DNA from 3 places in the Enterobacter sp. SA197 genome. Region 3 is predicted to be linked to each of the others. Evidence: predicted binding sites of a transcription regulator. Region 3 holds the regulator's gene; each other region holds the start of a gene.
What was found. The regulator CRP, encoded in region 3, controls carbon source genes, mostly activating them, when cyclic AMP is high. The targets are predictions, from matches to a motif close to ATGTGANNNNNNTCACAT.

Region 1 (10,952 bases), 1.1 Mb from region 3:
TGAACAAACTTGACCGTGACATCCGCGATCCTATGGAATTACTGGATGAAGTGGAAAACGAGTTGAAGATTGGCTGTGCGCCTATCACCTGGCCGATTGGCTGTGGAAAGCTGTTTAAAGGCGTATACCACCTTTATAAAGACGAAACCTACCTTTACCAGACCGGTAAAGGCCACACCATTCAGGAAGTGCGCATTGTTAAGGGTCTGAACAGCCCGGAGCTGGACGCGGCGGTGGGGGACGATCTGGCACAACAGCTGCGTGACGAACTGGAGCTGGTGCAGGGCGCCTCTAACGAGTTCGACCAGGAGCTGTTTCTGGCGGGCGAAATCACCCCGGTCTTCTTTGGTACGGCACTGGGTAACTTTGGCGTCGATCATATGCTCGACGGGCTTGTCGAGTGGGCGCCAGCGCCGATGCCGCGCGCGACCGACTCCCGCGAGGTCGTGGCGGCGGAAGAGAAGTTCTCCGGCTTCGTCTTTAAAATTCAGGCCAACATGGACCCGAAACACCGTGACCGCGTCGCCTTCCTGCGCGTGGTCTCTGGTAAATATGAAAAGGGCATGAAGCTGCGCCAGGTTCGCCTGGGTAAAGACGTGGTGATTTCCGATGCGCTGACCTTTATGGCGGGCGACCGCTCTCACGTTGAAGAAGCGTTCCCTGGCGATATCATCGGTCTGCACAACCACGGCACCATTCAGATTGGCGACACCTTCACGCAGGGTGAGATGATGAAGTTCACCGGCATTCCGAACTTCGCCCCTGAACTGTTCCGCCGTATTCGCCTGAAAGATCCGCTCAAGCAAAAACAGCTGCTCAAAGGGCTGGTACAGCTCTCAGAAGAGGGGGCCGTCCAGGTGTTCCGTCCCATCGCCAACAACGATCTGATCGTGGGTGCGGTAGGGGTGCTGCAGTTTGACGTAGTGGTATCGCGTCTGAAAAGCGAATACAACGTCGAAGCGGTGTATGAATCCGTCAACGTGGCAACTGCGCGTTGGGTGGAGTGCGGCGACGTGAAGAAATTCGAAGAGTTTAAACGTAAGAACGAAATTCACCTTGCGCTGGATGGCGGCGATAACCTGACCTATATTGCCCCCACTATGGTTAACCTGAACCTCGCACGTGAGCGTTATCCTGACGTTCAGTTCCATCAGACCCGCGAACACTAATCCCTCTACGGAGCGCGGCAGACGCCGTGCTCCGTCACTTTACCTGTCTTATTAGCCTCTTGCGGAAAGTTCTTAAATAGACGCGATTTCGCTTTCATTGCTCGCTTTTTAATCTCTCCAACAAGCGCTTTTGCGATTGTGATCTATATTTAACAAAGTAATGACATTTTGGTTGGGTGTTAATCCCGTTCAATGCATGTTCAAAGGTTATTTATTCATCCAAAGTGTCATTGCTCAGTATTAATGACTGGAAAAGAGCCATGTGCGAAGGGTGAAAGCGGCAAAGGCCGTGAATGTGACCCAAGTCCTTGACTCAATATTAGGTGATTTCACCAGAGTAACAACGGCTTGATTGCCGTGGACAGCCCAAATTGTGGGCAAACTACAGGAATAGATCGATGACTACGACAAGACTGAAGATTTCTAAGACTCTGCTGGCAGTAATGTTGGGCGCAACGCTTGCAAGTGGTTCTGCATTAGCGGAAACCACCACAACCGACAAAGCGCAAAATACTGCTGATAACGCAGGGCAAAAAATCGATAGCTCTATGAATAAAGTCGGTGATTTCATGGATGACAGTGCCATTACGGCAAAAGTTAAAGCCGCGCTGGTTGATCATGAGGATATCAAAAGTACCGATATTTCCGTGAAAACTGAGAAGAAAGTGGTGACCCTGAGTGGTTTTGTTGAGAGCCAGGCTCAGGCTGAAATGGCAGTAAACGCAGCGAAAGGTGTTGAGGGTGTGGCCTCCGTAAGTGACAAACTGCATGTTCGTGATGGTAAATCAACCACCGCGAAAGGTTATGCAGGCGATACGGCGACAACCAGTGAAGTGAAAGCAAAACTGCTTGCCGATGACATCGTCCCGTCCCGTAAGGTGAAAGTGGAAACAACCGATGGTGTCGTGCAGTTGTCCGGTACCGTTGATTCTCAGGCACAAATCGAACGTGCTGAGAGCATCGCTAAAGCGGTGGATGGCGTTAAAAGCGTGAAAAACGATCTTAAAGCAAAGTAATAAACCCTGAAAATGTGCAAACCCGATAAATTCGGGCGAAGTCAGTAAGCACCTGGGAAAATATCGCAGTGAGCATCCTGAGCGCTCACGTTTAGCGGTCGACATTAACTATGGTTAAGGAGAGTCTTATGTTTCGTTGGGGCATTATATTTCTGGTTATCGCGTTAATTGCCGCCGCTCTGGGCTTTGGTGGTCTGGCAGGTACGGCAGCTGGCGCTGCAAAAATCGTCTTTATCGTGGGTATCATTCTGTTCCTGGTCAGTCTGTTCATGGGACGCAGACGCCCATAGCGATGTAACGTTCGGTTAAACGAATCCTAAAGCCAGTCCATGTGACTGGCTTTCATTGTTTCTATGAATAGTAAAATGCGTTACTTTGGCTTAATGATAACCAATAATAATTAAAGGAAGGCAGGGTGGGGCAGCATATTCCCGTAACGCTTGGCAACATCGCGCCACTTGCGCTAAAACCATTTCGTCCTGGCCGCATCGCCCTGGTATGTGAAGGTGGCGGTCAGCGGGGCATCTTCACAGCCGGCGTGCTGGATGAATTTATGCGCGCCGAATTCGACCCCTTCGATCTTTACCTTGGCACCTCTGCCGGTGCGCAGAATCTCTCTGCGTTTGTCTGCAACCAGCCGGGGTATGCCCGCAAAGTTATCATGCGATATACCACGACGCGGGACTTTTTCGACCCGGTGCGCTTTGTGCGCGGTGGTAATCTGGTCGACCTTGACTGGCTGGTAGAGGCCACAGCAACCAAAATGCCGTTAGCGATGGACTATGCCGCGCGTGGGTTTGATGCAGGAAAATCCTTTCTGATGACCGCCTGCCGGCAGGATGACTACACGGCAGAGTATTTCTCACCGGATAACAGCACCTGGCTTGATCTGATTCGGGCGTCCAGCGCCATTCCGGGTTTTTACCGACCGGGCGTCATGCTTAATGGCATAAACTACCTTGATGGCGGCGTGAGTGACGCCATTCCGGTGCAGGAAGCGGCAAAGCGCGGGGCAAAAACCATCGTTGTGATCCGTACCGTACCCTCGCAGATGTACTATACCCCGCAATGGTTTAAACGCATGGAGCGCTGGCTGGGAGAGAGCAGTCTGCAACCCTTGATAAATCTGGTGCAGCATCATGAGAAAACCTACTCCGCGACCCAACGGTTTATCGAGACGCCGCCCGGTAAACTGCGCATTATCGAGATCTATCCGCCAAAACTGTTAAGCAGTATGGCGCTGGGCAGTCGGCTGCCCGCGCTGCGTGAAGACTACCGGACAGGTCGGCTTTGTGGCCGCTATTTCCTTGCCACGGTGGGTAAATTCCTGGTGGCAACGCCGCCGCTGCTTCGTCATCGCCCGGTTGTCACTCCCCCTGCGACCATTGTGGTACCGCCCGCCGCAGTGGCAAACGATGCGCTGGACACCCCACTGGTCAACGCAGTGCAGGCCAACGATGTGCCATTTATTGACGAGGATACGGCGTGACTTTTCGCTTCATCGATACCCACTGCCACTTTGATTTTCCCCCGTTTGCGGGCAATGAGGCGCAAAGCATCGCCCGTGCGGCAGAGGCGGGCGTCGAGCGGATTATCGTGCCATCGATAGCATCGCGCTATTTTGACCGCGTGGAGAGCCTGGCCCGTACATGGCCTGCGTTGTACGGCGCGCTCGGGCTGCATCCCATCGTCATCGAAGAACACACCCCGGATTGCCTCGACAAACTGGAACAGCGCCTCGCCACGCGGCCAGCCAACGTGGTTGCCATCGGTGAAATAGGTCTCGATTTATACCGTGAAAATCCGCACTTCGAACAGCAGGAAGCCGTGCTGGAAGCACAGCTTAAACTGGCAAAACGCTTTGATTTGCCAGTACTCCTGCACTCGCGGCGCACGCACGACAAACTCGCCATGTACTTAAAGCGTCACAGCTTACCGCGAACCGGCGTGGTGCACGGCTTTGCCGGCAGTTTGCAGCAGGCTGAACGCTTTATCAGCCTCGGGTATTGTATTGGCGTGGGGGGCACGATTACCTATCCGCGTGCCAGTAAGACCCGTGAGGTAATGGCGCAGTTGCCGCTTGGATCCCTGTTGCTGGAAACCGATGCACCGGATATGCCGTTGAATGGTTTTCAGGGCCAGCCGAACCGGCCTGAGCAGGCCGCACGCGTCTTCGACACGCTTTGTGAACTGCGCCCGGAAGCACCGGATGTGATTGCCCAGGCGTTGTTCGACAATACACACCGTCTGTTCCAGCTTGCCTGAGGATGACTACAGGTAGAGTGCAGGCAGGATAACGTTTGTGATGCCCCGTGTTTCCAGCGCCTGCGCCAGCGGTTCGACATCCTGCGCTCCAGCGCTGCGCCACTGTTTTGCTTCGCCATAAACGCCATGAGCATGAAACGCATTGAGTCTTACTGGTACCTCACCCAGCGTCTGAATAAAGGCGGCCAGAGCATCAATGTGTTGCAGGTAATCGCTATGGTCGGGGATAACCAACAGCCGCAGTTCAGCAAGCTTTCGGTTTTCCGCTAACAGACGCAGGCTGCTCTTCACCTGGCTGTTATCCCGCCCGGTAAGGCTGTGATGGCACGTACTACTCCAGGCTTTCAGGTCGATCATCGCCCCATCGCACACGGGCATCAGTTTATGCCAGCCCGTCTCGCTGAGAACGCCGTTGCTGTCCACCAGACACGTGAGGTGCCCCAGGGCTTTGCTGCTCTTAATGGCGTTAAAAAGTTCCAGTAAAAAGGGCAACTGCGTGGTCGCTTCTCCACCACTTACGGTAATGCCCTCAATAAACATCATTGCTTTCTGGATATGGGCCAGCACCTCATCCACGCTGAGCCTGCTCGCCATCGGCGTTGACTGCCGGGGGCAGAGCGTCAGGCAGGTGTCGCACTGCTGACACACCGTGGTATCCCAGTTTACTAACCCGCCTGCCAGCGTTAAGGCACCATGCGGACAGGCCGGTACGCACACGGCGCAATGATCGCAGCGGCCAATCGTCCACGGGTTATGGCAGTTTTTACAGTGCAAATTACAGCCCTGTAAAAACAGGGCCAGGCGGCTTCCCGGCCCGTCCACGCAGGAAAACGGAATGATGTTACTGACTAAAGCGCATCTGCTGTTCATGACTGACCACACGAGGTTGTCGTTCAAGGATACGGGTATTACGGGCAGCTTCTTCACCCAGCCAGGTGGTATTGGTGCGCGACCCTTCAGCGCGGAATTTTTCCAGATCGGAGAGGCGCACCATATAGCCTGTGACGCGCACCAAATCATTACCGCTGACGTTGGCGGTGAATTCACGCATCCCGGCCTTAAACGCACCGAGACAGAGCTGCACCACCGCCTGCGGGTTACGTTTTACCGTTTCATCCAGGGTGAGAATGTCGCTGATCCCCGAAGTATACCAGGCATGATGCGGGGCAACCGTGAGCAGGTGGGTGATGGGATCGGGTTCGTCGCCATAGGGCAGCCGTGCGCCTGGGGTCGTGCCAGCGTCTGAGCTGATACCCGATTGTGCATGCAGCATTGCCCGGTTATTCCAGCCATGTTTCACCGGCGTCGTTGCCACAAACTGAGCGAGCTGTTCGCTGATCTGATAGGCCAGCCTGGTGGCCTCTTCATCTTTACCGTAGCGGGCGCTGAGACCTGCTCGTTCACACAGCAGGTTAACCGCTTCGGCCAGCCCGTACATCCCAAACATTGGCGCAAAGCGCTGAGGGTCAATCAGCCCTTCCTTCACCAGGAAGCTATGCTCAAAGAAGCCGGACTGCGTGTAGAGGAAGTCACAACGCGCGTTGATGATGGCGATTTGCTGCTGGCAATAGTGGGGAAGCATGCGCCTGAAAAAATCGTCGCTCTCCTTGCTGCGTTCGGCGATGGCCTTCAGATTTAATCGCACCAGGGTGCTGCCCCCGCCTGCCAGCGGCAGGGAGTTGTAACAACTGACGATGCCGTACTGCCCTTTTGTGAAAATTTTATCATTTATCGGGCCGTTAGCGACGTGTGGCTTGCTGCATTCACAAATGTTTTTCGCCACCTCAAGCAGTAAATCCTGCGGCGTAATCTCTGGGTCATAAATAAAGGTCAGATTAGGCGCAACCTGCTTGAGTTCGGCATCTGCACGCAGAATGGCGCGTGTGACAGGCGTATCCGCAGGGCCAATATTGGCATGCATGAAGGCATCGGGCAGGGTTCTGTCGAGATAACGCCAGAAACGTTTTATTCGAATATCGATCTCTTCTTGTGTTAGAATTTTAACATACGGCTGCAGTATGGCATCGAGTTGCCCCAAATAGACGGGCATGGATGTGACGGAAGGAACATGGTGGTAGAGGATAGTCAGCATCGACAGCGCGTCGTCGAGGTCGGTTGCCCCTTCCAGTTCAAGCCATTGCGAACCGTTCGCGAGGAATTTTGCATAATCGGGCAGGACATAGCGTGGTTTATAGGGGGCATGGCCCTCGAACATATCGCAGATTGTCCCTTCTTCCAGCGCGGCACGAGACTGTTCCGGCAGCGCCGGGTAGGGGAGATGGTTCTCCGCTTCCAGCGCCAGAAAGTGGCGTTTTTGCGCAGGCGTGAGTGCCGTACTGGTAACAATTTCCCGGCAGCGTGACTGGTGGGATGAATCAGTAGTCAAAGACATATTCGCTCCTCTTATTCCTTAAGTGGTGAGCGAAGTGTAGGTAATCGGTGATTCGTCTCTCTTGATCCACACCCGCTAAATAGCCAGTAACGTTCTTCGCGTAATACAAAAATTTGATGAATGTCTCATTATGGTTTTGCAAATGTGTATGTCGTTTTCATTAACTGTGATGAGTGTCGAAGTGTGATGATGGGTAAATGTTAGAATAATAACAGACCCGACTAAATCGGCAGTTGCCGACGGAGAGAGCTATGACTGATTTAACTGCAAGCAGCCTGCGTGCGCTTAAACTGATGGACCTGACTACCCTTAACGACGATGACACCAATGAAAAAGTCATCGCCCTGTGCCATCAGGCAAAAACTGCAGTGGGTAACACGGCGGCCATCTGTATCTATCCGCGTTTTATTCCGATTGCGCGTAAAACGCTGAATGCGCAGGGCACCCCCGATGTGCGTATCGCGACGGTAACTAACTTTCCGCATGGTAACGACGACATTGATATTGCCCTGGCGGAAACCCGCGCTGCTATCGCTTATGGTGCAGACGAAGTGGACGTGGTGTTCCCGTACCGTGCGCTGATCGCCGGTAACGAGCAGGTGGGTTTTGATCTGGTCAAAGCCTGTAAAGAAGCCTGTGCGGCGGCAAACGTGCTGTTGAAAGTCATCATCGAAACCGGTGAGCTGAAAGAAGAAGCGTTGATCCGTAAGGCCTCTGAAATCTCCATCAAAGCCGGGGCGGATTTTATTAAAACGTCTACCGGTAAAGTACCGGTCAATGCCACGCCGGAAAGCGCTCGCATTATGCTGGAAGTGATCCGTGATATGGGCGTTGAGAAAACCGTTGGTTTCAAACCGGCTGGTGGCGTGCGTACCGCTGAAGACGCGCAGCAGTATCTGGCGATTGCCGATGCGCTGTTCGGTGCTGACTGGGCGGATGCCCGCCACTATCGCTTTGGCGCGTCCAGCCTGCTGGCAAGCCTGTTAAAGGCGTTGGGCCACGGCGACGGTAAGAGCGCAAGCAGCTACTGATTCACTCATCCTGCTTCAGGCTGCAGGTGCGTTGGCTGCACCTCCTTACCCAGGCCACTTGTTTTGGTAAGCGCCTGGGATACGCTTCCTTACCGCCTTCCTGCAGCCTGAATGATTTGAGTAAATCTTGCTTTTCATTGCGGCGGCTCATCCGCCGCCCTTAACCTGATTGTTCGGGGGTACCGTGTTTCTCGCACAAGAAATTATTCGTAAAAAACGTGATGGTCATGCGTTAAGCGAAGAAGAAATTCGCTTTTTTATCAATGGTATTCGCGATAATACCGTTTCCGAAGGGCAGATTGCTGCGCTGGCGATGACCATTTTCTTTCATGATATGTCGATGCCTGAGCGTGTTTCGCTGACCATGGCAATGCGAGATTCAGGAACGGTGCTGGACTGGAAAAGCCTTAACCTCAACGGCCCGATTGTCGATAAACACTCCACCGGCGGTGTGGGTGACGTGACCTCGCTGATGCTGGGACCGATGGTCGCCGCATGTGGCGGTTACATCCCGATGATCTCCGGGCGCGGCCTGGGGCATACCGGCGGTACGCTGGACAAACTGGAAGCCATTCCGGGCTTCGATATCTTCCCGGATGACCAGCGCTTCCGCGACATTATTAAAGATGTTGGTGTGGCGATTATCGGCCAGACCAGCTCTCTTGCCCCGGCGGATAAGCGTTTTTACGCCACGCGTGACATTACCGCGACCGTCGACTCCATTCCGCTGATCACCGCCTCGATCCTCGCCAAGAAACTGGCTGAAGGGCTGGATGCGCTGGTGATGGACGTGAAGGTGGGCAGCGGGGCCTTTATGCCGACATTTGAACTCTCTGCGGCGCTTGCCGAAGCGATCGTTGGCGTCTCCAACGGCGCAGGCGTGCGCACCACCGCGCTGCTCACCGACATGAACCAGGTGCTGGCCTCCAGCGCGGGTAATGCCGTTGAAGTCCGTGAAGCCGTGCAGTTCCTGACCGGCGAATACCGTAACCCGCGTCTGTTCGACGTGACTATGGCGCTGTGCGTTGAGATGTTGATTTCAGGCAAACTTGCCAGCGATGACGCCGAAGCGCGCGTGAAGCTGCAGGCGGTACTGGACAACGGCAAAGCGGCAGAGATCTTTGGTCGCATGGTTGCAGCCCAGAAAGGCCCAACCGATTTTGTCGAAAATTACGCCAGATACCTGCCCACCGCGATGCTGACGAAAGCGGTCTACGCAGACCATGAAGGTTTTGTGTCGGCGATGGATACCCGTGCGCTCGGCATGGCCGTCGTGTCGATGGGCGGCGGTCGTCGCCAGGCCTCTGACACTATTGACTACAGCGTCGGCTTTACGGATATGGCTCGCCTCGGCGAAAGCGTCGATGGACAGCGTCCGCTGGCCGTGATCCACGCGAAAGACGAAAACAGCTGGCAGGAAGCAGCGAAAGCCGTGAAAGCGGCGATTACGCTTGACGATAAAGCACCAGAATCCACACCAACGGTCTATCGTCGTATCGCTGAATAACTGTATACTGATCTGATCGCTATTTTTTGAAGCACTACGTACGGAGAACAATATGAAACGTGCATTTATTATGGTGCTGGACTCCTTCGGCATCGGCGCAACAGAAGATGCAGAACGTTTTGGTGACGTGGGTTCCGATACCCTCGGTCATATCGCAGAAGCCTGTGCCAAAGGCGAAGCGGACAACGGTCGTCAGGGCCCGCTGAATCTGCCAAACCTGACCCGCCTGGGTCTGGTCAAAGCGCATGAAGGTTCTACCGGTAAAATTGCTGCTGGTATGGACGGTAACGCGGAAGTGGTGGGCGCATATGCCTGGGCGCACGAGCTCTCTTCCGGTAAAGATACCCCGTCAGGCCACTGGGAAATCGCCGGTGTGCCGGTTCTGTTTGATTGGGGTTATTTCTCCGATCATGAAAACAGCTTCCCGCAGGAACTGCTGGATAAGCTGGTCAAGCGCGCCAACCTGCCAGGTTACCTTGGCAACTGCCACTCTTCCGGCACCGTTATCCTCGATCAGCTCGGCGAAGAGCACATGAAAACCGGTAAGCCGATTTTCTATACCTCCGCTGACTCCGTATTCCAGATTGCCTGTCATGAAGAGACCTATGGCCTGGATAAGCTTTACGAGCTGTGTGAAATCGCACGTGAAGAGCTGACCGAAGGTGGTTACAACATTGGTCGCGTTATCGCTCGTCCATTTGTTGGCGATAAAGCGGGTAACTTCCAGCGCACCGGCAACCGTCATGACCTCGCCGTTGAGCCACCGTCTGCGACGGTGCTGCAGAAATTTGTCGATGAAAAAGACGGCCAGGTGGTCTCCGTGGGTAAAATCGCGGACATCTACGCCAACTGTGGTATCACCAAAAAAGTGAAAGCGACCGGTCTGGACGCCCTCTTTGACGCCACCGTTCAGGAGATGAAAACGGCGGGTGATAACACCATTGTCTTTACCAACTTCGTGGATTTCGACTCATCATGGGGTCACCGTCGTGATGTCGCAGGCTACGCTGGCGGCCTGGAGCTGTTTGACCGTCGTCTGCCGGAGCTGATGGAGCTGGTCGGTGAAGATGATATTCTGATCTTGACCGCTGACCACGGCTGCGACCCGACCTGGCAGGGCACCGATCATACCCGTGAACACATTCCGGTGCTGATCTACGGCCCGAAAGTGAAACCAGGCTCGTTGGGACACCGTGAAACCTTTGCGGATATTGGCCAGACTGTCGCCTCGTTCTTCGGAACTTCGCCGATGGACTATGGCAAAAACATGCTTTAAATGCGTAGGGGTGGGCAGCGCTTGATGCCCATCCCAACCTTCTCCTACATGAAACATGGGTGCGGCCTGATGCCCTCACCCCAACCCTCTCCCACAGGAGAGGGTGAATTTAAAAATAAAAAGGAACTGAAGATGGCCACTCCTCACATTAACGCTGAAATGGGTGATTTCGCTGATGTTGTTCTGATGCCGGGCGATCCGCTGCGCGCCAAACACATTGCTGAGACGTTCTTTGAAGATATCCGCGAAGTAAATAACGTTCGCGGCATGCTGGGTTATACCGGTACCTATAAAGG
Region 2 (10,952 bases), 2.3 Mb from region 3:
GCCGTCTTCCACTGCATCCAGAGCAACGTCAACTTCGTCACCAACCTGGATTTCCAGCTCGCCCTGGGCGTTTTTGAACTGCTCTGCCGGAATGGCAGACTCAGATTTCAGACCAGCGTCAACCAGTACGATATCTTTGTCGATAGCAACAACAACACCACGGACGATGGAACCCGGACGGGTTTCGATTTCTTTTAAGGATTCTTCAAATAGTTGAGCAAAAGATTCAGTCATGTTTAATCTTCAGGTTTCATATTTAACGTCCACCTGGCTCCGTGCCGGATGGGGTTGTTTAACATACCCGCTAACACTCCATTGCTGCGGGGGTACTGCAAATTCGGTCGCTTTACGCGAGAGCCAATTTTTGGCGCGCATATTGTAACGCTTTTTCAATCACTTGCTCAATACTTAAACTGGTAGAATCCAGAACTAAAGCATCAGCAGCGGGGATAAGCGGCGCAACGGGACGATTACGATCGCGGTCGTCACGTTCTTTGATCTCGGCCAAAAGGCGATCAAAGTTAACACTAAAGCCCTTTTCCTGCAACTGAAGCATACGCCGGTGCGCACGCTCCTCTGATGAGGCGTCAAGGAAAATTTTTACTGGCGCATCAGGAAACACCACGGTTCCCATATCACGACCATCGGCAATCAGACCAGGTGCTTCACGGAAGGCGCGTTGACGGCGCAACAGCGCTTCTCGGACACGGGGGAAGGCGGCAACCTGGGAAGCGGCATTGGCCACGTCCTGTGTGCGGATCTCACCACTGACATCCTCCCCTTCCAGAATCACTTCGAGGTTGCCGTTAGTCGAAATAAAACGCACATCCAGATGCGCTGCCAGCGGAACCAGAACCTCTTCAGAGGTGACATCGACGTGATGGTGCAATGCAGCCAGCGCCAGCACACGATAGATTGCGCCTGAGTCCAGAAGATGCCATTGCAACGCTTCCGCCATTGCTTTGCACAGGGTGCCTTTCCCCGCACCGCTTGGCCCATCAATGGTGATTACCGGGGCAATCGCTGTCATCTTTTTCTCCTTCATTAAGGCATACCGTTTACGTGAACGCCGCGCATTATACGCTGCAACGTGAATGACCGTTACTCCTGCGTGCAAATAACCTGTTGAATCGGATTGAGTGAAGAAGGTTTGCGCAATTATAGTGGGCTGGCAGAACGCCAGCCCGGAAGTGACAATGATTTACTTTTTGTCAGCCGCGATGCGATCGCGAATATGCTGCGCTCGCTCAGCTGAAGGCGGATGGGAGTCGAACATCGATTTTTCTGAGCCGGCATCCAGCTTAGCCAGTTTCTCGAAGCTGGTGACTAAGCCCTGAGTGCTGATCTTACGCTTTTTAAGCAGATCGTAGGAGAAGTCATCAGCATCCGATTCCTGGCTACGGGAGAAGGCGGAGTTAATCATTTTCTCCCCCAGTTCGCCGAGCTGAGAATTTGACAGCTGGGCACCGACGGCGCTGCTCGCAGAAATGGCATCGCGCGCTGCCAGCGTCGCATAGGCGGTTTGCATCGCTTTACGCGAATGTCCCAGCGCTACGTGACCCAGTTCATGGCCGAGAACCGCTTCAACTTCATTATCGGTCATCATGTCCATCAGGCCGCTATAAACGCGAATACAGCCGTTGGCCATTGCCCACGCGTTCACATCTTTAGTGGCATAGACTTTGTAATTAACCGGGGTACCGTCGATGGAACTGCCCAGTGCTTTGGAGATTTTTGCCAGTCGTTTGGTATAAGAACTCGAGGCCGGAGCAACGGTGTTCTGTTTATCCATCTCCGCACACGCTTCATTTGACAGCGTTTTAACGTCTGCGTCGCTTAATGTCGCGGCTTTATATGCAGACATGCCTGATTTCGCCAGCGAATCAGGATCGAGACTCATTGTTTTACAGCCTGAGATCAGTGTTGCCGCTACCAGGCAGCTTAAGAGTACTTTTTTATTTTTCATTACATCATCCTTGTATTAATCATTAACACCATTGGGATAAATCCGCAAAAAGATTAACACTATAAGGTTATGATGTTACAACCAAAAAATGACAGGTGCGGGCTACCCTGCAATATGTTAAGGGTAGCCCGGCATATCAAGCGAGGGTACTGATACGTGCTAATTGCTCAAAATAGTCCGGGAAGGTTTTCGCCGTACATTTCGGATCAAGGATCGTAACCGGCGTGTCTGACAATGCTACCAGTGAGAAACACATCGCCATACGATGATCGTTATAGGTACCGATTTCCGCGTACTGTATGTGAGCAGGCGGCGTGATACGAATAAAATCTTCGCGCTCTTCCACCTCAGCACCAACTTTGCGCAGCTCGGTTGCCATTGCAAAGAGACGATCGGTCTCTTTCACCCGCCAGTTATAAATATTACGCATGGTAGTAGTACCACGCGCGAAGAGTGCTGCCGTGGCGATGGTCATCGCCGCATCCGGGATATGGTTCATGTCCATATCGATTGCCTTCAGCTCACCGTGGGTACAGGAGATAAAATCATCCCCCCAGACCACTGTCGCGCCCATTTTCTCCAGCACATCCGCAAAGCGGATATCGCCCTGCACGCTGTTACGCCCGATACCGGTCACTTTTACCGTGCCGCCTTTGATGGCACCTGCAGCAAGGAAATAGGAGGCGGAGGAGGCATCCCCTTCCACCAGATAGTGCCCCGGTGAGTGGTAACGCTGGTTTCCACGCACAACAAACTGTTGATAATCCTGGTTATCTACTTCTATCCCGAAGGTTTTCATCAGATGAAGAGTAATGTCGATATAGGGTTTGGAGACCAGGTCGCCTTTAATAGTGATGGTCGTATCCTGCGGCGCAACCGGCGCCATCATCAACAATGCGGTGAGGAACTGGCTGGAAACGCTGCCATCAACCTCAACCCGCCCTCCTACAAACCCACCGCGTAAACGCAGCGGAGGGTAATTTTCCTGCTCAAGATAATCAATTTGCGCGCCACCCTGACGTAGCGCATCGACCAGGTGACCAATCGGGCGTTCTTTCATTCGCGGTTCACCGGTCAGCACCAGATCGTTAACGCCCAGACAAAGCGCAGCAGCCAGAGGCCGCATCGCCGTACCGGCATTTCCCAGGAATAACTCCAGCGGTTTATCACAAATCAGTGGACCGCCGACACCCGTGACCTCGCAGCGTGTACGATCGTCTGAAAGCGTAAACGAGACACCCAACGCACGCAGTGCATTGAGCATATGGCGCACATCGTCACTGTCCAGCAGATTGGTCAGTACGGTGGTACCCTCAGCGAATGCCGCCAGCAACAAGGCACGGTTAGAAACACTTTTAGAACCAGGCAGATTGATGGTGCCATCCACCCGCGCGATGGGTTGTAACGTCAGGGATTCCATGAAACTTAACTCTCAACAAATACACAATAAAAACCCCCGCAGCAGATGACGGGGGTAAGATGACAGGCAGGGTTAACCGCGACGACGTTCGAAGTCAGTCATAAATTCGGTCAGGGCTTTCACACCTTCGAGCGGCATGGCGTTATAAATTGAGGCACGCATACCACCCACCACACGGTGGCCTTTGAGGGCATGCAGTCCCGCCGCCAGCGACTCTTCAAGGAAGCGTTTATCAAGCGAGCTATCCGCCAGCTGGAAAGGGATGTTCATACGAGAACGGTTCGCTTTCGCGACATCGTTACGATAGAAATCACTGTTATCAATGACGCCATAAAGCAGGTCTGCTTTTTGCTGGTTAACTTTATCCATCGCCGCTACGCCACCGTTGTTCTTCAGCCATTTGAAGACCAGGCCGGCCAGATACCAGGCAAACGTCGGCGGCGTGTTAAACATGGAGTCGTGTTCAGCCAGAATGCTGTAGTCCAGAATGGACGGGCAGCTCTGATGCGCTTTGCCCAGCAGATCGTCACGCACAATCACCAGCGTCAAACCCGCAGGACCGATGTTTTTCTGCGCTCCGGCATAAATCACGCCATAACGGCTGACGTCCAGCGGACGAGAAAGGATTGTGGAGGAGTAGTCAGCGGTGACGATAACATCGCTGCCAAAGTCAGGCGTTTCATCGATGGCGATGCCATCAATGGTTTCGTTCGGGCAGTAGTGCAGGTAAGCGCTATTGTCGCTGAGCTGCCATTCGCGCATCGGCTTCACGCCACGCAGACCATCCACAGTGATTTTGGCGTCAATCACGTTTGGCGTGCAGTATTTTTTGGCTTCTTTGACAGCGCTTGCTGCCCAATAGCCCGCATCAACGTAGTCTGCCGTGGTTTTATCACCGAGAATGTTCAGCGGGATACCTGCAAACTGACCGCGACCGCCGCCGTGACAGAACAATACTTTGTAGTTCGAGGGGATATTCAGTAAATCACGAAAATCCTTTTCTGCTTCTTCCGCCACCTGAATAAATTCTTTACCACGGTGGCTGATCTCCATCACCGATGTACCAAGACCCTGCCAGTCACACAACTCTTGTTGAGCTTGTTTAAGCACATCCGCCGGTAACATTGCCGGACCTGAACTGAAATTAAAGACCTGAGCCATTTCCCCTCACCACGCTAAAAGCAATAAGTTATAACAGTGGATATCGGTTTTATCATTCAGTGACACGCGCCGCAATGTCTAAAACTTATGACCCGGTAAACGTGCTGTGCTTCACACAAAACATTCTTCCGGGTAACCATCATAAAACCGACATAATCGCTGTCAGGTTATCCTAATTCCCCGGCTCGCCTTCGACCATTCTGGATTTGCGCAGCGCGGACATAATTGATGCTCCCCTGCCCGCATGGTTATTACCCGGCTACATTGCACACAGGCATAATCTCCCTGTTCCGGTACCGTTGTATAACGTGGAGAGTACTCGGCGGGTAAAATACACAGTCCAGGTTTAATGTCCTCATCTGCATAATAAAAGACACTGAGCTGGCCGTTCGTTTCCAGAATAGCGAGGCGAACCTGACCAAGGTGATCGACACCGCTAATGCGAAGCTCCATAAAAAATTCGAATTCGGTCATATTCTCCTTGCTCAGTTTCTCCCAGGCGAACTCCCCTTCTTCAATAATGATGGCGGGCTTGCCTTCCAGCAGATCCTCAAGCTTTTCACTATGAGACATCAGCCACATGACGAGTCGATATAACCCGGCAAGGGTAATAAACACCACCAGCACCGGTAGCATGGGGACATCATCATAGAAGGCGACATCGCCTGCCGCCGACCCTAAGGTCAGAATGATCAACACTTCAAATAACGACATCTGCCGGACACCGCGGCGACCGGTAATTTTGAGAAACAAGAAAACCAGAATGAAGGTATAAAGACTGCGTAGCGCGACTTCTCCCAGAAACTCCAGCGGAACCTTATCAAGTGCCATTCGGTGCAAATCAAACGCTTTCATTTTTAACGCCTTATCAGCGAGTTATGTTTAGTAAGCATAGCCAAAAGTTTTATTTTCGCCGACCGTCCGGTGAAGATAGCGTCAGTCACATAAAACCCGTATGATCGCCCGCTTTACGTACAAAAAAGTGACTGCTGCTATGACGCAAACCTATATCCCCGGCAAAGACGCCGCTCTGGAAGATTCCATCACTCGCTTCCAGCAAAAACTCCTCGATCTTGGCTTTAATATTGAAGAGGCCTCCTGGCTGAACCCGGTACCCAACGTCTGGTCCGTGCATATTCGTGATAAAGACAGCGCGCTGTGCTTCACCAATGGTAAAGGCGCCACCAAAAAGGCCGCTCTGGCTTCCGCGCTGGGTGAATATTTTGAGCGTCTTTCCACTAACTACTTCTTTGCCGATTTCTGGCTGGGTGATACCGTCGCTAATGGCCCTTTCGTTCACTACCCGAACGAAAAATGGTTCCCGCTGCCGGAAAATGACCAACTGCCGGACGGAATACTTGATGCCCGTCTGCGCGCCTTTTACGATCCGGAAAACGAACTGACCGCCGGTATGCTGGTGGATTTGCAATCCGGCAACGAAGCTCGCGGCATCTGTGCTCTGCCGTTTACTCGTCAGTCTGACGCGCAAACCGTCTACATCCCTATGAACATTGTTGGCAACCTCTACGTCTCTAACGGCATGTCTGCCGGTAACACGGCTAACGAAGCGCGTGTTCAGGGTCTGTCCGAAGTGTTCGAACGCCATATTAAAAATCGCATCATCAGTGAACGCATCAGCCTGCCGGAAATCCCGGCCGAGGTACTGGCACGTTATCCGGGTGTGGTGGCCTCCATTGAGAAGCTGGAAGCAGAAGGTTTCCCTATCTTCGCCTATGACGGTTCCCTTGGTGGCCAGTATCCGGTCATTTGTGTGGTGCTGTTTAACCCGGCAAATGGCACCTGCTTTGCGTCCTTTGGTGCCCATCCGGACTTCGGCGTGGCGCTGGAGCGCACCGTGACCGAACTGTTGCAGGGCCGGGGCCTGAAGGATCTGGACGTCTTTACCCCACCCACCTTTGATGATGAAGAAGTGGCGGAACATACCAATCTCGAAACACACTTTATCGATTCCAGCGGTTCGATCTCCTGGGATCTGTTTAAACAGGACGCGGATTATCCCTTTGCAGACTGGAGCTTTGCGGGCACCACGGAAGAAGAGTTCGCTACGCTGATGGCTATCTTCCGCGCGGAAGATAAAGAAGTGTACATCGCTGACTACGAGCATCTGGGGGTTTACGCTTGCCGCATTCTGGTGCCGGGTATGTCCGATATTTATCCTGCTGAAGATCTGTGGCTTGCAAACAATGCGATGGGCAGTCATCTGCGCGAAACGATCCTCTCATTGCCAGGTAGCGAGTGGGAAAAAGAGGATTATCTGAATCTGATTGAGCAGCTTGATGAAGAAGGCCATGATGACTTCACCCGCGTTCGCGAACTGCTCGGTATCGCAACCGGCAAAGATAACGGCTGGTTTACCCTGCGCATTGGTGAGCTGAAAGCTATGCTCGCCCTCGCCGGTGGCGACACTGAGCAGGCACTGTCATGGGTTGAATGGACGATAGAGTTCAATGGTTCTGTTTTCAGTGCTGAACGCGCCAATTTCTACCGCTGCCTCCAGACCCTGTTGTTGCTGGCTCAGGAAGAAGAGCGTCAACCTTTGCAGTATCTGAATGCTTTTGTGCGGATGTATGGCGCAGAAGCGGTTGAAGCCGCAAGCGCAGCCTTGAGCGGTGAAGAACCTTTCTACGGCTTACAGCCTGCGGATGGGACGCTTGAAGCTTTCCCGGCCCATCAGGCGTTGTTAGCCGCTTACGAAAAATTACAACGTGCTAAACGTGCTTTCTGGGCGAAATAGCAACAAGTAGTACGACATTCTGTAGGCTTAATCGCAAGTTCAGGCTATATTACGGGGCAATTTCATTGCCCCTTTTTATTTATATTTCGGCAATGAAAGCCAATTGTAATAATAAAGTTAATTATGGGTAAATATATATATAGATACTCAGGGCTTATTGTTACTTTTTATGGCAATTACTCCATTTTAATTAACTGTTAATTGGGAGCGAGCATAAAAAAATTCAACACTTCTTGTAAATTTTAAACTTTATTTTTACTTTGATAATCAACACTTTAGTTCGCATTCGCAGTATAACCCTGCGCTTTGCGGTCCTATTAGCCAGGCGAGATATGATCCATATCAAATTCTCTTCTATAATGCTTTGTTAGTATCTTCTCGCCGACTTAAACAAAGAGAGAGTTAGTGTGAAAGCTGACAACCCTTTTGATCTAATACTTCCCGCTGCGATGGCAAAAGTTGCCGAAGAAGCAGGCGTCTATAAAGCAACGAAGAAACCGCTGACCACATTCTTTTTGGCGATTACTGCCGGTGTCTTTATCTCCATCGCTTTTGTTTTCTATATTACAGCCACGACAGGTACTGCCTCGATGCCCTATGGCATTGCTAAACTGATTGGTGGCATCTGCTTCTCATTAGGGCTAATCCTTTGCGTCATCTGCGGCGCTGACCTCTTTACATCAACAGTACTGATCGTCGTGGCTAAAGCCAGCGGACGTATCACCTGGGGTCAGTTGGCTCGCAACTGGGCAAACGTCTATATCGGTAACCTGATTGGCGCACTGCTCTTTGTCTTACTGATATGGCTTTCAGGTGAATATATGGTGGCGAACGGCGGATGGGGTCTCAACGTCCTGCAAACCGCTGACCATAAATTGCACCATACTTTTATTGAAGCCGTTGCCTTGGGCATTCTGGCGAACCTGATGGTCTGTCTGGCGGTGTGGATGAGTTATTCCGGCCGTAGCCTGACAGATAAAGCACTGATTATGGTGCTGCCGGTAGGCATGTTTGTTGCCAGCGGCTTTGAGCACAGCATCGCAAATATGTTTATGATCCCTATGGGTATCTTAATTCGTCACTTTGCGGCCCCGGAGTTCTGGACTGCTATCGGTTCTAACCCGGATAACTTTTCTCACCTGACAATTGCAAATTTCATCACCGATAATCTGATTCCTGTAACAATTGGGAATATCATTGGTGGAGGATTATTAGTCGGGTTGACATACTGGGTCATTTACCTGCGTGGCGACGATCATCACTAACGGTTGTCTCAGGCAGTAAATAAAAAATCCACTTAAGAAGGTAGGTGTTACATGTCCGAGCTTAATGAAAAATTAGCCACAGCCTGGGAAGGTTTTACGAAAGGTGACTGGCAGAACGAAGTAAACGTACGTGACTTCATCCAGAAAAACTATACCCCTTACGAGGGTGACGAATCCTTCCTGGCCGGCGCTACCGAAGCTACCACCGCGCTGTGGGATAAAGTTATGGAAGGTGTTAAACAGGAAAACCGCACTCACGCGCCTGTAGATTTTGACACCTCTGTTGCCTCTACTATTACTTCTCACGATGCTGGTTACATCAACAAAAGCCTTGAGAAAATCGTTGGTCTGCAGACTGAAGCACCGCTGAAACGTGCAATTATTCCGTTCGGTGGCATTAAAATGGTCGAAGGTTCCTGCAAAGCGTACAACCGCGAGCTGGACCCGGCACTGAAAAAAATCTTTACCGAATACCGTAAAACGCATAACCAGGGCGTGTTTGACGTTTACACCAAAGACATCCTGAACTGCCGTAAATCTGGCGTATTGACCGGTCTGCCGGATGCGTATGGTCGTGGCCGTATCATCGGTGACTACCGTCGTGTTGCCCTGTACGGCATCGACTTCCTGATGAAAGACAAATATGCCCAGTTCCTGTCCCTGCAATCTGACATGGAAAATGGCGTTAATCTGGAAGCCACTATCCGTCTGCGTGAAGAAATCTCTGAACAGCACCGTGCTCTGGGTCAGATCAAAGAAATGGCCGCTAAATACGGTTACGACATTTCTGGTCCGGCAACGACTGCACAGGAAGCAATTCAGTGGACTTACTTTGGCTACCTGGCCGCTGTTAAATCCCAGAACGGCGCAGCAATGTCCTTCGGTCGTACCGCTACCTTCCTTGACGTGTTCATTGAGCGCGACCTGAAAGCCGGCAAAATCACCGAACAAGAAGCGCAGGAAATGGTTGACCACCTGGTCATGAAACTGCGTATGGTTCGCTTCCTGCGTACCCCTGAGTATGATGAACTGTTCTCTGGCGACCCGATTTGGGCAACAGAATCCATCGCAGGTATGGGCGTGGATGGTCGTACGCTGGTTACCAAAAACAGCTTCCGCTTCCTGAACACCCTGTACACCATGGGGCCGTCTCCGGAGCCGAACATCACCATTCTGTGGTCAGAAAAACTGCCACTGAACTTCAAAAAATACGCGGCTAAAGTCTCCATCGATACCTCTTCTCTGCAGTATGAGAACGACGATCTGATGCGTCCTGACTTTAACAACGATGATTACGCTATCGCCTGCTGCGTAAGCCCGATGATCGTTGGTAAACAAATGCAGTTCTTTGGTGCTCGCGCTAACCTTGCGAAAACCATGCTGTACGCAATCAACGGCGGCGTCGATGAAAAACTGAAAATTCAGGTTGGCCCGAAATCTGAACCGATTAAAGGCGACGTACTGAACTATGACGAAGTCATGGATCGTATGGACCACTTCATGGACTGGCTGGCTAAACAGTATGTCACTGCGCTGAACGTCATCCACTACATGCACGACAAGTACAGCTACGAAGCTTCACTGATGGCGCTGCACGATCGTGATGTTATCCGCACCATGGCATGTGGTATCGCTGGCCTGTCTGTTGCTGCTGACTCCCTGTCTGCAATTAAACATGCAAAAGTGAAACCTATTCGTGACGAAGATGGCCTGGCTATCGACTTCGAAATCGAAGGTGAATACCCGCAGTTTGGTAACAACGACTCTCGCGTTGATGACATGGCGGTCGATCTGGTTGAACGTTTCATGAAGAAAATTCAGAAACTGACTACCTACCGTAACGCTATCCCGACGCAGTCCGTTCTGACCATCACCTCTAACGTTGTGTATGGTAAGAAAACTGGTAACACCCCGGATGGTCGTCGTGCTGGCGCGCCGTTCGGACCAGGTGCTAACCCAATGCACGGTCGCGATCAGAAAGGTGCGGTTGCCTCTCTGACTTCCGTTGCTAAACTGCCGTTTGCCTACGCGAAAGATGGTATCTCTTACACCTTCTCTATCGTTCCGAATGCACTCGGTAAAGACGATGAAGTGCGTAAAACTAACCTGGCAGGCCTCATGGATGGTTACTTCCATCATGAGTCTTCCATTGAAGGTGGTCAGCACCTCAACGTGAACGTCATGAACCGCGAAATGCTGCTGGATGCGATGGAAAACCCGGAAAAATATCCGCAGTTGACCATCCGTGTATCTGGTTATGCAGTGCGTTTTAACTCCCTGACTAAAGAACAGCAGCAGGACGTTATTACCCGTACTTTCACTCAGACCATGTAAGTCCTCTTACTGAAATGGTGAAGTAAAACGCGTACAATAAAGGCTCCACAT
Region 3 (10,952 bases):
TCAATCAGACACTGCGTGGCGGTTCGCGCCAGCCATTCGGCACCGCCTTCAACCTGGATCCGGGGCAGAAGTTTCATTACCAGCTCCGGAATTTCGCAGGTGGGTTGTAGAGACCGTCAGACCACTCCACCAGGTCTGCCACGCTGCTTGCCGCCAGCAGAGAGCGGGTCGCATCGGTACGGCGAATACCTATATCTTCCGGGTAGACCACTTTTCCGCTACGCCGAAGTTCTGCGACACGTTTAGCGTCAACGCCCAGACCGATATCGGTTATCCCCGCCACGGCGGCAACCATTGCCCGCCGCTCTTCCAGATCGTTGGCGCGATAGAGGTAAGCAATCCCCTCTTCGGTCAGTACATGGGTCACGTCATCGCCGTAAATCATGACCGGTGCCAGCGGCATCCCTGAGGATTTTGCGACTTCAACAGCATCGAGGGTTTCAACAAAGCTGGGTTTTGCACCCGCCTGGAAGGTTTCGACCATCTGCACCACCAGTTTTTTACCGCGCTGCATCGGGTCTGGTTCGGTGATCATATTGAGCCAGGCCGGGGTAGCATGGCGGCGACCGTGTGGGTCATGGCCCATGTTGGGCGCACCGCCGAAGCCGGACAGGCGGCCACGGGTTACCGTAGAGGAGTTGGCCAGGCCATCAATTTGCAGCGTGGAGCCGATGAACATATCTACCGCGTACTGCCCTGCCAGCTGGCAGAAGGCACGGTTAGAACGCATGGAGCCGTCAGCGCCGGTAAAGAAAATATCCGGACGGGCGCGAATGTACTCTTCCATCCCCAGTTCACCGCCGAAGCAGTGCACGCTTTCGACCCAACCGCTTTCAATTGCCGGGATCAGCGTCGGGTGCGGGTTCAGCGTCCAGTGTTTACAGATTTTGCCTTTCAGGCCGAGCTGTTCACCGTAAGTCGGTAGCAGCAGTTCGATAGCGGCGGTGTTAAAGCCGATGCCGTGGTTTAACGACTGTACCTGGTGTTCAGCGTAAATCCCTTTGATGGCCATCATCGCCATCAGGATATGTTCCTGTTTGATCAGGCGCGGGTCGCGGGTAAACAGCGGTTCGATAAAGAACGGCTTGTCTGCCACCACCACGTAGTCTATCCACGAGCCGGGGATGTCCACACGCGGTAAATCACACTCGTCGTCCACCAGTTCGTTGACCTGAGCTATCACGATGCCGTCGCGAAACGCCGCAGCTTCCACCAGCGCCGGCGTATCTTCCGTACTCGGACCGGTATAGAGATTGCCCTTGCGGTCAGCTTTATAACCGGCAATCAGTGCCACGTTTGGCGAGAGGTCAACGTAGAGCCGGGAGTAAAGTTCGATGTAGGTATGAATGGCACCAATTTCCAGTAAGCCATCTTCCAGCAACTGCGAAATGCGCAGGCTTTGGGTGCCGGAGAACGAAAAATCCAGCTTGCGGGCGATGCCTTTTTCGAAGATGTCGAGATGCTCACTGCGCCCGACGCTTGGCATGATCATGTGCAGATCATGCACCCGTTGCGGATCCACCTGCGCCAGCGCACGAGAGAGGAAATCAGCCTGCTTTTGGTTGTTCCCTTCGAGAACCACGCGGTCACCGGGTGCGATGAGTTTTTCCAGCATGGCGACCAGGTCGTCGGTCGGCAGCACTTTGCCCTGCACCGGTACAGAGGCCAGACGGCGCTGCTTCTCGCTGCGTCTTGTGTTCCATACCCGTGGTGGCGTTTGCCCAGATAACATTATTAACCTCCTGATTCAGCTAATCATTTTGATTTGCTTAACGCTGAACAAAGTGTGCACGCTGATGAGAAAGTCATCAATTAAGCGTAGAGAAGAATCGTTAGCCTGAGGGTAATAATCAAAGCGACAATCTGTGATGAAGATCATTTTAAAGGGGGATGGGATGTAGCACGAAGGGGGCACAGTGCGCCCCCTGCATGGAGTAGAGCGGAAGATTAGCGTTGCGCGGCCAGTCGCTGGCGAATCTCTTCAAAATGGTCAGCGTTGAGCAGTTTTCCGTCGAGGAAGCGGGTTTTCAGTTCCCCTGTTTTTTCCTGCTCCTGGGTTTGTTCATCATGTAACACCAGTTCACCCCGGGCGTCCCTCTCCACCCGCAGCAGGCCGCGCGCTGAACGTTTAAGGCCATTATCAGTTTTCGGCTCTTTGAAGATCATGCGGCCTTCACCGTTAACCGCGCCCCAGGTTGCTTTCATGGCAAAACCGAAGGTGTCACGGGTATTGTACTGGTAGGTAAATGAACCTACCCCGAAGACCACGTTTGAGCTGGCGAAACCTTTTGCCTCCAGGCGACGCAGGATTTCATCGGCGCGCGCCAGGGTAATGGAATCACCATAAATCAGGCCAACATGTGGGTCGAGTACCTTGTAGCCCTTTTCATTCACGGTGCCGCCGAAGATCTCCCATAACACTTCCACTGAACCTTTCTCCTCCGGGGTGCGCGTGTCGCGGGTATCATCGTCCGCGCCGGTACCGCAGAGGATCTCAACCGGGTCACCGCTGTCCGGGCGGAACACCACGCGCCCTTCGCGACCGAGGATTATCTGTTTCAGCTCACGGGTATATTCCGTTATCACCCGCCAGTAATCCCAGGTATCTGAGACGATAGAGACAAAACCCTGCGGGTAGAGCTCGGCAATCAGGCGACGGAAGGTGTCGATTTCATGCTCTTTTTCGCCCATACACATCACGCTGTGTTCGGTCGCCGGGATGCTGGCACCGATAAAATAGTCTTCACCACCGGTGTAATAATCGCGGGCATAGAGCAGTGAGGGAATGCTGTCGGTACCTTTAAAGCTCAGTAAGTGCCCGGCCCCGGCCTGCATCGTATCCTGCAGCCCTGCCATGCCACGGAAGGAAAAATCATGGCACTGAAAATCCAGGTGCGACATATCGCTACAGGTTTTTGTCGCCCACTGTTCGCAGACCTTGCGATAGTGGTGTGCGATGGTGGCGTTGGTGGACGCCTTCCACAATTCAGCAGAGAGCACGGTTTCGAGGTAGTTCACCAGCCAGAAAAATTCATCACGGGTATTGGTGATGGTCAGCACCGGGACTTTCATCGGCACCGTGCTGCCTTCATCAAGTGATTTAATGTGCAGCGGCAGATAGCCCAGACGGTGCAGCGCGCGGATGTGATCCACCGGCACGGCATCCTTACCGAGGTAGCTGTCCATCACGGTTTTATATTCATTGGCTACTTCATCTTCCGGACGGGCAAAAAAAGCGTCGTTGAACAGATCGACCATAAACCACTTTAAAAATCCCTGCAGACCAAAGAACACCAGTTTGCCATCGGCGACGGGTGAGGAGAAAAAGCGGTCACTGCGCGGTGTAAAGTTGGAATAGACCTGCGTGGTGCCCTCAGGATACTGCGCACGATGGGAAACTTTGTAACCGTCGATGGCCAGAACTGGATTCATTTTCATGGTGTTATCTCCCTTATGCGTTAAAAATGGTATCGATATCGATAAGCTCAACACGCGGTTCACGCAGCGTGGCTGAAGCAAAAGAGGTGGTGGTATAAATAGCGTCAATGCCATTATTGAGCAGGTTTTCCACCCCTTTGGAAAACACACCATGAGTCACGTACAGGCTCACGCTGCGCGCACCGGCATCACGTAACACCTGGGCGGAGCCGATAAAGGTGCCGCCGGCATCGCACAGGTCATCGACAATCAGCAGATCTTTTCCAGCCACCTCACCAGAGACCAGCGCAAAGCCTGTCAGGTTACCGCTGGCGACATCCCGCTCTTTGGTCAGAATGGCATAGCCCTGCGCCCCGCTGGCTTTCGCCACGTTATGAATTTTCTTTAATGCCCCCGCATCGGGAGCCACCAGCATCAAGTTTCCCGTACCAATGGCTTCGCGCAGGGTATCGCTTTGCATCAGGCAGGTTTCCTGGGCAATCACTACGCTGTTATTGATGGCTGCGGCCGCGGCATCGCTGTGTGGATCCAGCAGAAAGACTTTACTGAAGTGCAGCGTATTCAACTGGCTGGCAAAGACTTTTAACGCAAAGCTGTCACCGTAAACCATGTGTCTGTCCTGACGAGCCCAGGGCAGCCAGGCCAGTTCAAGATGGCTGACCGTAACATCCGTGACATGGCGGACGGCATCAACCAGTTGCGCGAGCAGCATAAAATCGTTCATATCGCGCATGGCCGCTATGCGAACCCGCATCACTTGTGCAAAGCGAGGTAAGGTATCGACCACTTTCAGCCATACTGCCCCGTCAGGAAAAACACCGCGCTCAATTTCAATGTGCTGATTATCAAGGGTTAGTTCAATTTTGCTGGTCATGTGTTACCTCGCCGTTAATTAATGTCCTTAAGACACTTATAATATTGTCCATAAGACACTTACTGGCAAGATCTTTTTCATTAATCCTGCGAAAATGCTTTCAACGAACTGATTATTAAAGAAATAAAAGTTATCTTGCCGCCCTCTGGTGGACTGATAAACTTGTGGCGTGTTTATTACGGCGAGTAAGCGATGATCAGCGAAGCAGAATATCTGGACTCTTATGACGCCACCCGGTTTCCTTCGCCGCTGGTAACGGTGGATAGCGTACTGTTTACGCTGCATGAGAAAGCGCTTTGCGTTTTACTGGTAAAGCGAGCGAGTCACCCTCAGCAAGGACGATGGGGTCTGCCGGGGGGATTTATCGATATGGAACAGGATGAATCAACCCGCGCAACGGCACTGCGCAAGCTGACGGAGAAGACCGGCGTTTCTCCCTCCTGGCTGGAGCAGCTCGATACCTTTTCCGGGGCCGCGCGTGACCCTCGCGGCTGGAGCCTGACTATCGCCTGGTATGCTCTCATTTCGTGGGTGGCCTGCGCACCGCATATTGCGAGCGTCAGTGATGCCAGATGGGTTCCGGTCTCCGCGCTTGACGAAAACGACCTCGCTTTCGATCACCGGGAGATTATTCAGACAGCCCTGCAACGGTTACGGCAGAAAACCATGTACTCTTTACTGCCTGTTTATTGTCTGCCTGATACCTTTACCCAGACACAATTGCACGAGGCGACGGAGATTATCCTCGGCCAGCCTATCCAGCGAAAAAGCCTGATTCGTCGCTTTGAGGCGTCAGGTATGTTTGAAGAGACAGGCGAGAGCGTGGCGACAGGGGCGCGAAAAGCGCGCCTGTGGCGACGCAAGCCGGGCGTTGACATCCATCTCTTTTCCCGAAATTTACTGGCGGAATAGCCTGTTATCCTCACGCGGCCCTGAACTGAACAAACCAAACCGCCGCGTGTCGATATAGCCTCTCCCCCTCATTGATTGATAGTTAAGTACAATGGCTGACATTACACCTTCACGACTTTCGGAACATGAAGACAACCGGCGCGACTTCCGCCCGATGCGCGGTGGCCGTAATCCGCACTTCCAGACCATGCTGCCGCGTGTGATTCGCCGCAAGCTGGGTTTTACGCCTGTCTGGCAGCGCCTCGAACTCCCGGATGGCGATTTTGTGGATCTCGCGTGGAGCGAAGACCCTCATCAGGCAAAACATAAACCCCGTCTGGTCGTCTTTCACGGTCTGGAAGGCAGTCTGCACAGCCCGTATGCGCACGGCATGATTGAAGCGGCCAAAGCGCGGGGGTGGCTGGGAGTGGTCATGCATTTTCGCGGCTGCAGCGGTGAGCCTAATCGTCTGAACCGCATTTACCATTCCGGTGAAACCGAAGACGGCACCTGGTTCCTGCACTGGCTGAAACGCGAGTTCGGTGAGGCCCGTACCGCTGCCGTCGGTTATTCACTGGGCGGCAACATGCTTGCCTGCTTGCTGGCAAAAGAGGGAAACCGCGCACCGCTGGATGCCGCCGTTATTGTTTCCGCTCCTCTGGTGCTGGAAGCGTGCAGCGCGCATATTGAGAAGGGTTTCTCCCGGGTTTATCAGCACTATTTGCTCAATTTACTGAAAGCCAACGCGTCGAGAAAACTGCGGGCCTACCCGGGCACGCTGCCGATTGATCTGTTGCAGTTAAAACGGGTCCGTCGGCTGCGCGAATTTGATGATTTAATTACTGCCCGTATTCATGGCTTTGCCGATGCCATCGACTACTATCGTCAGTGCAGTGCCATGCCGTTATTAAATAAAATTGCTCGTCCTGCGCTTATTATTCACGCAAAAGACGACCCCTTTATGGATCACCACGTCATACCGGATCCGGCGACGCTGCCACCCTGCGTAGAGTATCAACTGACCGAACATGGTGGTCACGTCGGTTTTGTGGGCGGCACCTTGCTGCGACCAGAGATGTGGCTTGAAAAACGCATCCCTGACTGGCTTAACACCTGGCTGGAGTCTTAAGATGATTATTCCCTGGCAGGATCTGGCACCTGAAACGCTGGATAATCTTATTGAAAGCTTTGTCTTGCGCGAAGGCACTGATTATGGTGAACATGAGCGCGCGTTCGCACAAAAAGTGGCCGACGTGAAACGTCAATTAGTCAGTGGCGAAGCCGTGCTGGTGTGGTCGGAATTACATGAAAGCGTCAATATCATGCCCCGCACCCAGTTTCGTGATTAAAAGCTCACTGCGATAGTCATCGCTAATTTCTGGAGTCGCTATGTCTGCAAAACATCCCGTAATCGCTGTAACAGGCTCCAGCGGTGCAGGAACCACCACCACCAGCCTCGCGTTTCGTAAAATTTTCGCTCAGCTGGAGTTGCACGCGGCAGAAGTTGAAGGCGATAGCTTTCATCGTTACACGCGCCCAGAGATGGACATGGCTATCCGCAAAGCACGCGATCTGGGCCGTCATATCAGCTATTTTGGCCCGGAGGCCAACGACTTTAGTCTGCTTGAGCAGACGTTTGTCGATTACGGTCATACGGGCACCGGTCAGGCGAGAAAATATCTTCATACCTATGATGAAGCGGTTCCCTGGAACCAGGTTCCCGGTACTTTCACACCCTGGCAGCCGCTGCCTGAACCCACTGATGTCCTGTTTTATGAAGGTTTGCACGGCGGCGTAGTCACCCCGCAGCATGATGTGGCGCGTCACGTTGATCTGCTGGTGGGCGTGGTTCCCATTGTTAACCTTGAGTGGATGCAAAAGCTGGTGCGCGATACGGGTGAACGGGGCCATTCACGTGAAGCCGTGATGGATTCGGTGGTGCGCTCGATGGAGGATTACATCAACTTCATTACGCCGCAGTTTTCCCGTACCCATATTAACTTCCAGCGCGTTCCTACCGTTGACACCTCAAACCCGTTCGCCGCAAAAGTTATCCCCTCTCTCGACGAAAGCTTTGTGGTTATTCACTTTCGTAATCTGGAAGGCATTGATTACCCCTGGCTACTGGCCATGCTACAGGGTTCATTTATTTCACATATGAATACGCTGGTAGTGCCGGGCGGCAAGATGGGACTGGCGATGGAGCTTATTATGACGCCGCTGGTAGAGCGATTAATGGAAGGTAAGAAGATCGAGTGAGTTCAGTTCCCTATCCCCTTGAGCTGAAAAATCCCCGGTAATAGTACATCTTGCAGCGATAACATTGCGTGATGAGAATAATACAGCCACCGCGATAACAGGGTCCGGCTGAAAATCACCGACGTGTATCCGTAAGGCCGGGGGGCAGGGCTGTGGCGATGAGCCAACCCTGGCTCGGTCACGGGTTCTGGATCTCTGGAGAAACCAGGAACCTGAGGTGAGCGGAATGACTACCAGAGCCGCATGTTTCCCCTCCCCAAAGAGGAGAGGGGACTGTCCGTGCTCGCATTATTTTGTGGGAAATCCCTCAGCCCGGCGGGGGCAGGAAAGAATATCCACCACCAATCAGGCTTCAATCACTTCATACGAATGGGTGATATTCACCGCTTTTTCCAGCATCAGCGCCACTGAACAGTACTTCTCTGCAGAGAGATCTACCGCACGTGATACTGCCGCATCCTTCAACGCTTTTCCTGTCACAATGAAGTGCAGATTGATGTGGGTGAATAAACGCGGCGCCTCTTCCCGACGTTCGGAGGTCAGCTTGACTTCGCAGTCTGTCACATCGTGACGGCCTTTTTGCAGAATAGAGACCACATCAATCGCGCTGCATCCGCCCGCGGCCATCAGCACCATTTCCATAGGGCTTGGCGCTTTATCGCCCGCATTACCATCCATCAGGATCTGGTGCCCGGAAGCAGACTCCCCCAGGAACGTTAACCCTTCAACCCATTTCACACGCGCATGCATTTTTCTTCACTCCGCAGTAGCAACTTTCTCTACAGATTACGCGTACATAAGAAAACTCGCAACGGAAGGCGACCTGCATCAAGCTGAAGCGAGACACCAGGAGACAGGCGGCAAAACCTATGCTAAAACAGTCTGGATGCTACAGTGATATATTGATGTACTGCATGTACGCAGAGGACATCACATCTTAGAGGCCGCAGACACGTCTGACGGTGCACTTCCCAGGTATCGGGAAGACAGATTGCAACCCCAGTCACAGGGCGCAGATCCTGAGGCTGGAGCCAGCTTATAACAGAGGATAACCGCGCATGGTGCTTGGCAAACCGCAAACAGACCCGACTCTCGAATGGTTCTTGTCTCATTGCCATATTCATAAGTACCCGTCGAAGAGCACGCTGATTCACCAGGGTGAAAAAGCGGAGACGTTGTACTACATCGTCAAAGGCTCAGTGGCTGTGCTCATCAAGGATGAAGAAGGAAAAGAGATGATCCTCTCTTACCTGAACCAGGGCGATTTTATTGGTGAACTGGGTCTGTTCGAAGAAGGTCAGGAGCGCAGTGCCTGGGTACGCGCCAAGACCGCTTGTGAAGTGGCTGAAATTTCCTACAAAAAATTCCGTCAGTTGATCCAGGTAAACCCGGATATTCTGATGCGTCTCTCTTCGCAGATGGCGCGTCGCCTGCAGGTCACGTCGGAAAAAGTGGGCAACCTCGCCTTCCTCGACGTAACAGGCCGTATTGCTCAGACGTTACTGAATCTGGCGAAACAACCCGACGCCATGACCCACCCGGACGGTATGCAAATTAAAATAACCCGTCAGGAGATTGGTCAGATCGTGGGCTGCTCGCGTGAAACCGTTGGTCGCATCCTGAAGATGCTGGAAGATCAGAATCTGATCTCCGCGCATGGTAAAACTATCGTCGTGTACGGAACACGTTAATCCCCGAACGGCGCGCTGCTCAAGGCAGTGCGCCGTTTTTGTTTTCCGATGTGGCGCAGGCTGATTTACCACCCCGAAATCAACTACGCACTGCGACAAACGCTGGTGTTATGTCTGCCTGTGACCGTTGGCCTGATTGCCGGTCGACTGGATTTAGGGCTGCTCTTCTCGTTAGTACCTGCCTGTTGCAATATTGCCGGTCTCGACACGCTGCATAAGCGCTTCTTCAAGCGGGTGATCATTGGCGGTTCGCTTTTCGCCGGTAGCAGTCTCGCGGTGCAATTCCTCCTTTTCGAAAACGTCCCGCTACCGCTCATTCTGACCCTGCTGGCGCTGGTGCTGGGGGTGACGGCTGAGATAAGCGCCCTGCATGGCAGGTTGCTCCCCGCCTCACTGATTGCCGCCATCTTCACCCTGAGCCTTGCGGGAAATATGCCGGTCTGGGAGCCACTGCTCATCTACAGCCTTGGCACGTTGTGGTATGGCGCGTTTAACGCCTTCTGGTTCTGGCTGTGGCGGGAGCAGCCACTGCGCGAGTCGCTGAGTTTGTTGTATCGACAACTGGCCGATTATTGCGAGGCTAAATACAGCCTGCTGACTCAGCATGCGGACCCGGAAAAGGCCCTGCCGCCGCTGCTCGCCCGCCAGCAAAAAGCGGTAGATATGATAAGCCAGTGCTACCAGCAACTGCATATGCTGGCGGCAAATCATAACAGTGATTACAAGCGCCTGCGCCGCGTGTTTCAGGTGGCGCTGGATCTGCAGGAGCACATAGCCGTTAGCCTGCACCAGCCAAAGGAAGTCCAGGAGCTGGTAGAGCGTAGCCATGCAGAAGAGGTGATTCGCTGGAATGCGCAAACCGTGGCGGCACGGCTACGGGTCATTGCAGACGACATCCTCTATCATCGTTATCCCCAACGCTTCAATATGGACAAGCAGACAGGCGCACTGGAAAAAATTGCCCGTCAGCATCCGGACAACCCGGTAGGTCAGTTCTGCGCCTGGCACTTCAGTCAGATTGCCCGTGTCCTGCGCACCCAGCGTCCACTCTATATTCGTGATTTGATGGAGGAAAAGCAGCGACGCCTGCCACTCATTCCGGCGCTGAAAAGTTATCTCTCCTTCAAATCTGCTGCATTGCGTAATGCTGCACGCCTCAGCGTTATGCTGAGCGTGGCCAGTCTGATGGGCAGTGCGCTGAATCTGCCTAAACCCTACTGGATAATGATGACGGTGATGTTTGTCACCCAGAATGGCTATGGCGCAACACGGGTGCGCATCCTGCACCGGGCGGCGGGGACCATGGCGGGGCTTATTATCGCCGGTGCCACGCTGCACTACCACGTGCCGGAAGGCTACACGCTCACCACCATGCTTATCGTCACGCTGGTTAGTTATCTTATCATTCGCAAAAGCTACGGCTGGGCGATGGTAGGCTTTACCCTGACGGCGGTGTACACGCTTCAGCTACTGACCCTTAACGGCGAACAATTTATCGTTGCCCGGCTTATTGATACGCTGATTGGCTGTCTCATTGCCTTCGGCGGCGTCGTCTGGCTCTGGCCGCAGTGGCAAAGTGGACTGCTGCGTCGTAACGCCCATGACGCGCTGGAAACCTATCAGGACGCCATCCAGCTTATTCTCAGCAATGACCCCAAGGCTTCGCCGCTGGCATACCAGCGTATGCGCGTTAATCAGGCACATAACGCGTTATTCAACTCGCTTAATCAGGCGATGCAGGAGCCCGGCTTCGATACGCGCTACCTCTCCGACATGAAACTGTGGGTTACCCACAGCCA

Region 1: the regulator CRP is predicted to act here: its motif matches at 6,954-6,971, upstream of deoC (deoxyribose-phosphate aldolase).
Region 2: the regulator CRP is predicted to act here: its motif matches at 7,633-7,650, upstream of focA (formate transporter FocA).

What each region holds. Positions count from the first base shown of each region.
Region 1 is NZ_CP096393.1:672,338-683,289, forward strand. It holds gene prfC (peptide chain release factor 3) at 1-1,169, shown strand, start outside; gene osmY (molecular chaperone OsmY) at 1,568-2,185, shown strand; gene M1D91_RS03105 (DUF1328 domain-containing protein) at 2,314-2,475, shown strand; gene M1D91_RS03110 (patatin-like phospholipase family protein) at 2,601-3,674, shown strand; gene M1D91_RS03115 (TatD family hydrolase) at 3,671-4,450, shown strand; gene M1D91_RS03120 (YjjW family glycine radical enzyme activase) at 4,457-5,320, opposite strand; gene M1D91_RS03125 (YjjI family glycine radical enzyme) at 5,292-6,842, opposite strand; gene deoC (deoxyribose-phosphate aldolase) at 7,094-7,873, shown strand; gene deoA (thymidine phosphorylase) at 8,058-9,380, shown strand; gene deoB (phosphopentomutase) at 9,433-10,656, shown strand; gene deoD (purine-nucleoside phosphorylase) at 10,789-10,952, shown strand, end outside.
Region 2 is NZ_CP096393.1:1,800,207-1,811,158, reverse strand. It holds gene rpsA (30S ribosomal protein S1) at 1-234, opposite strand, end outside; gene cmk ((d)CMP kinase) at 347-1,030, opposite strand; gene loiP (metalloprotease LoiP) at 1,202-1,966, opposite strand; gene aroA (3-phosphoshikimate 1-carboxyvinyltransferase) at 2,103-3,386, opposite strand; gene serC (3-phosphoserine/phosphohydroxythreonine transaminase) at 3,459-4,547, opposite strand; gene M1D91_RS08230 (DUF421 domain-containing protein) at 4,710-5,402, opposite strand; gene ycaO (30S ribosomal protein S12 methylthiotransferase accessory factor YcaO) at 5,542-7,302, shown strand; gene focA (formate transporter FocA) at 7,710-8,567, shown strand; gene pflB (formate C-acetyltransferase) at 8,619-10,901, shown strand.
Region 3 is NZ_CP096393.1:4,550,132-4,561,083, forward strand. It holds gene M1D91_RS21400 (triphosphoribosyl-dephospho-CoA synthase) at 1-77, opposite strand, end outside; gene mdcA (malonate decarboxylase subunit alpha) at 77-1,732, opposite strand; gene M1D91_RS21410 (nicotinate phosphoribosyltransferase) at 1,948-3,438, opposite strand; gene prs (ribose-phosphate diphosphokinase) at 3,452-4,312, opposite strand; gene M1D91_RS21420 (NUDIX hydrolase) at 4,505-5,224, shown strand; gene M1D91_RS21425 (hydrolase) at 5,316-6,332, shown strand; gene M1D91_RS21430 (YheU family protein) at 6,334-6,552, shown strand; gene M1D91_RS21435 (phosphoribulokinase) at 6,593-7,462, shown strand; gene M1D91_RS21440 (OsmC family protein) at 7,808-8,212, opposite strand; gene crp (cAMP-activated global transcriptional regulator CRP) at 8,521-9,153, shown strand; gene M1D91_RS21450 (YccS/YhfK family putative transporter) at 9,202-10,952, shown strand, end outside.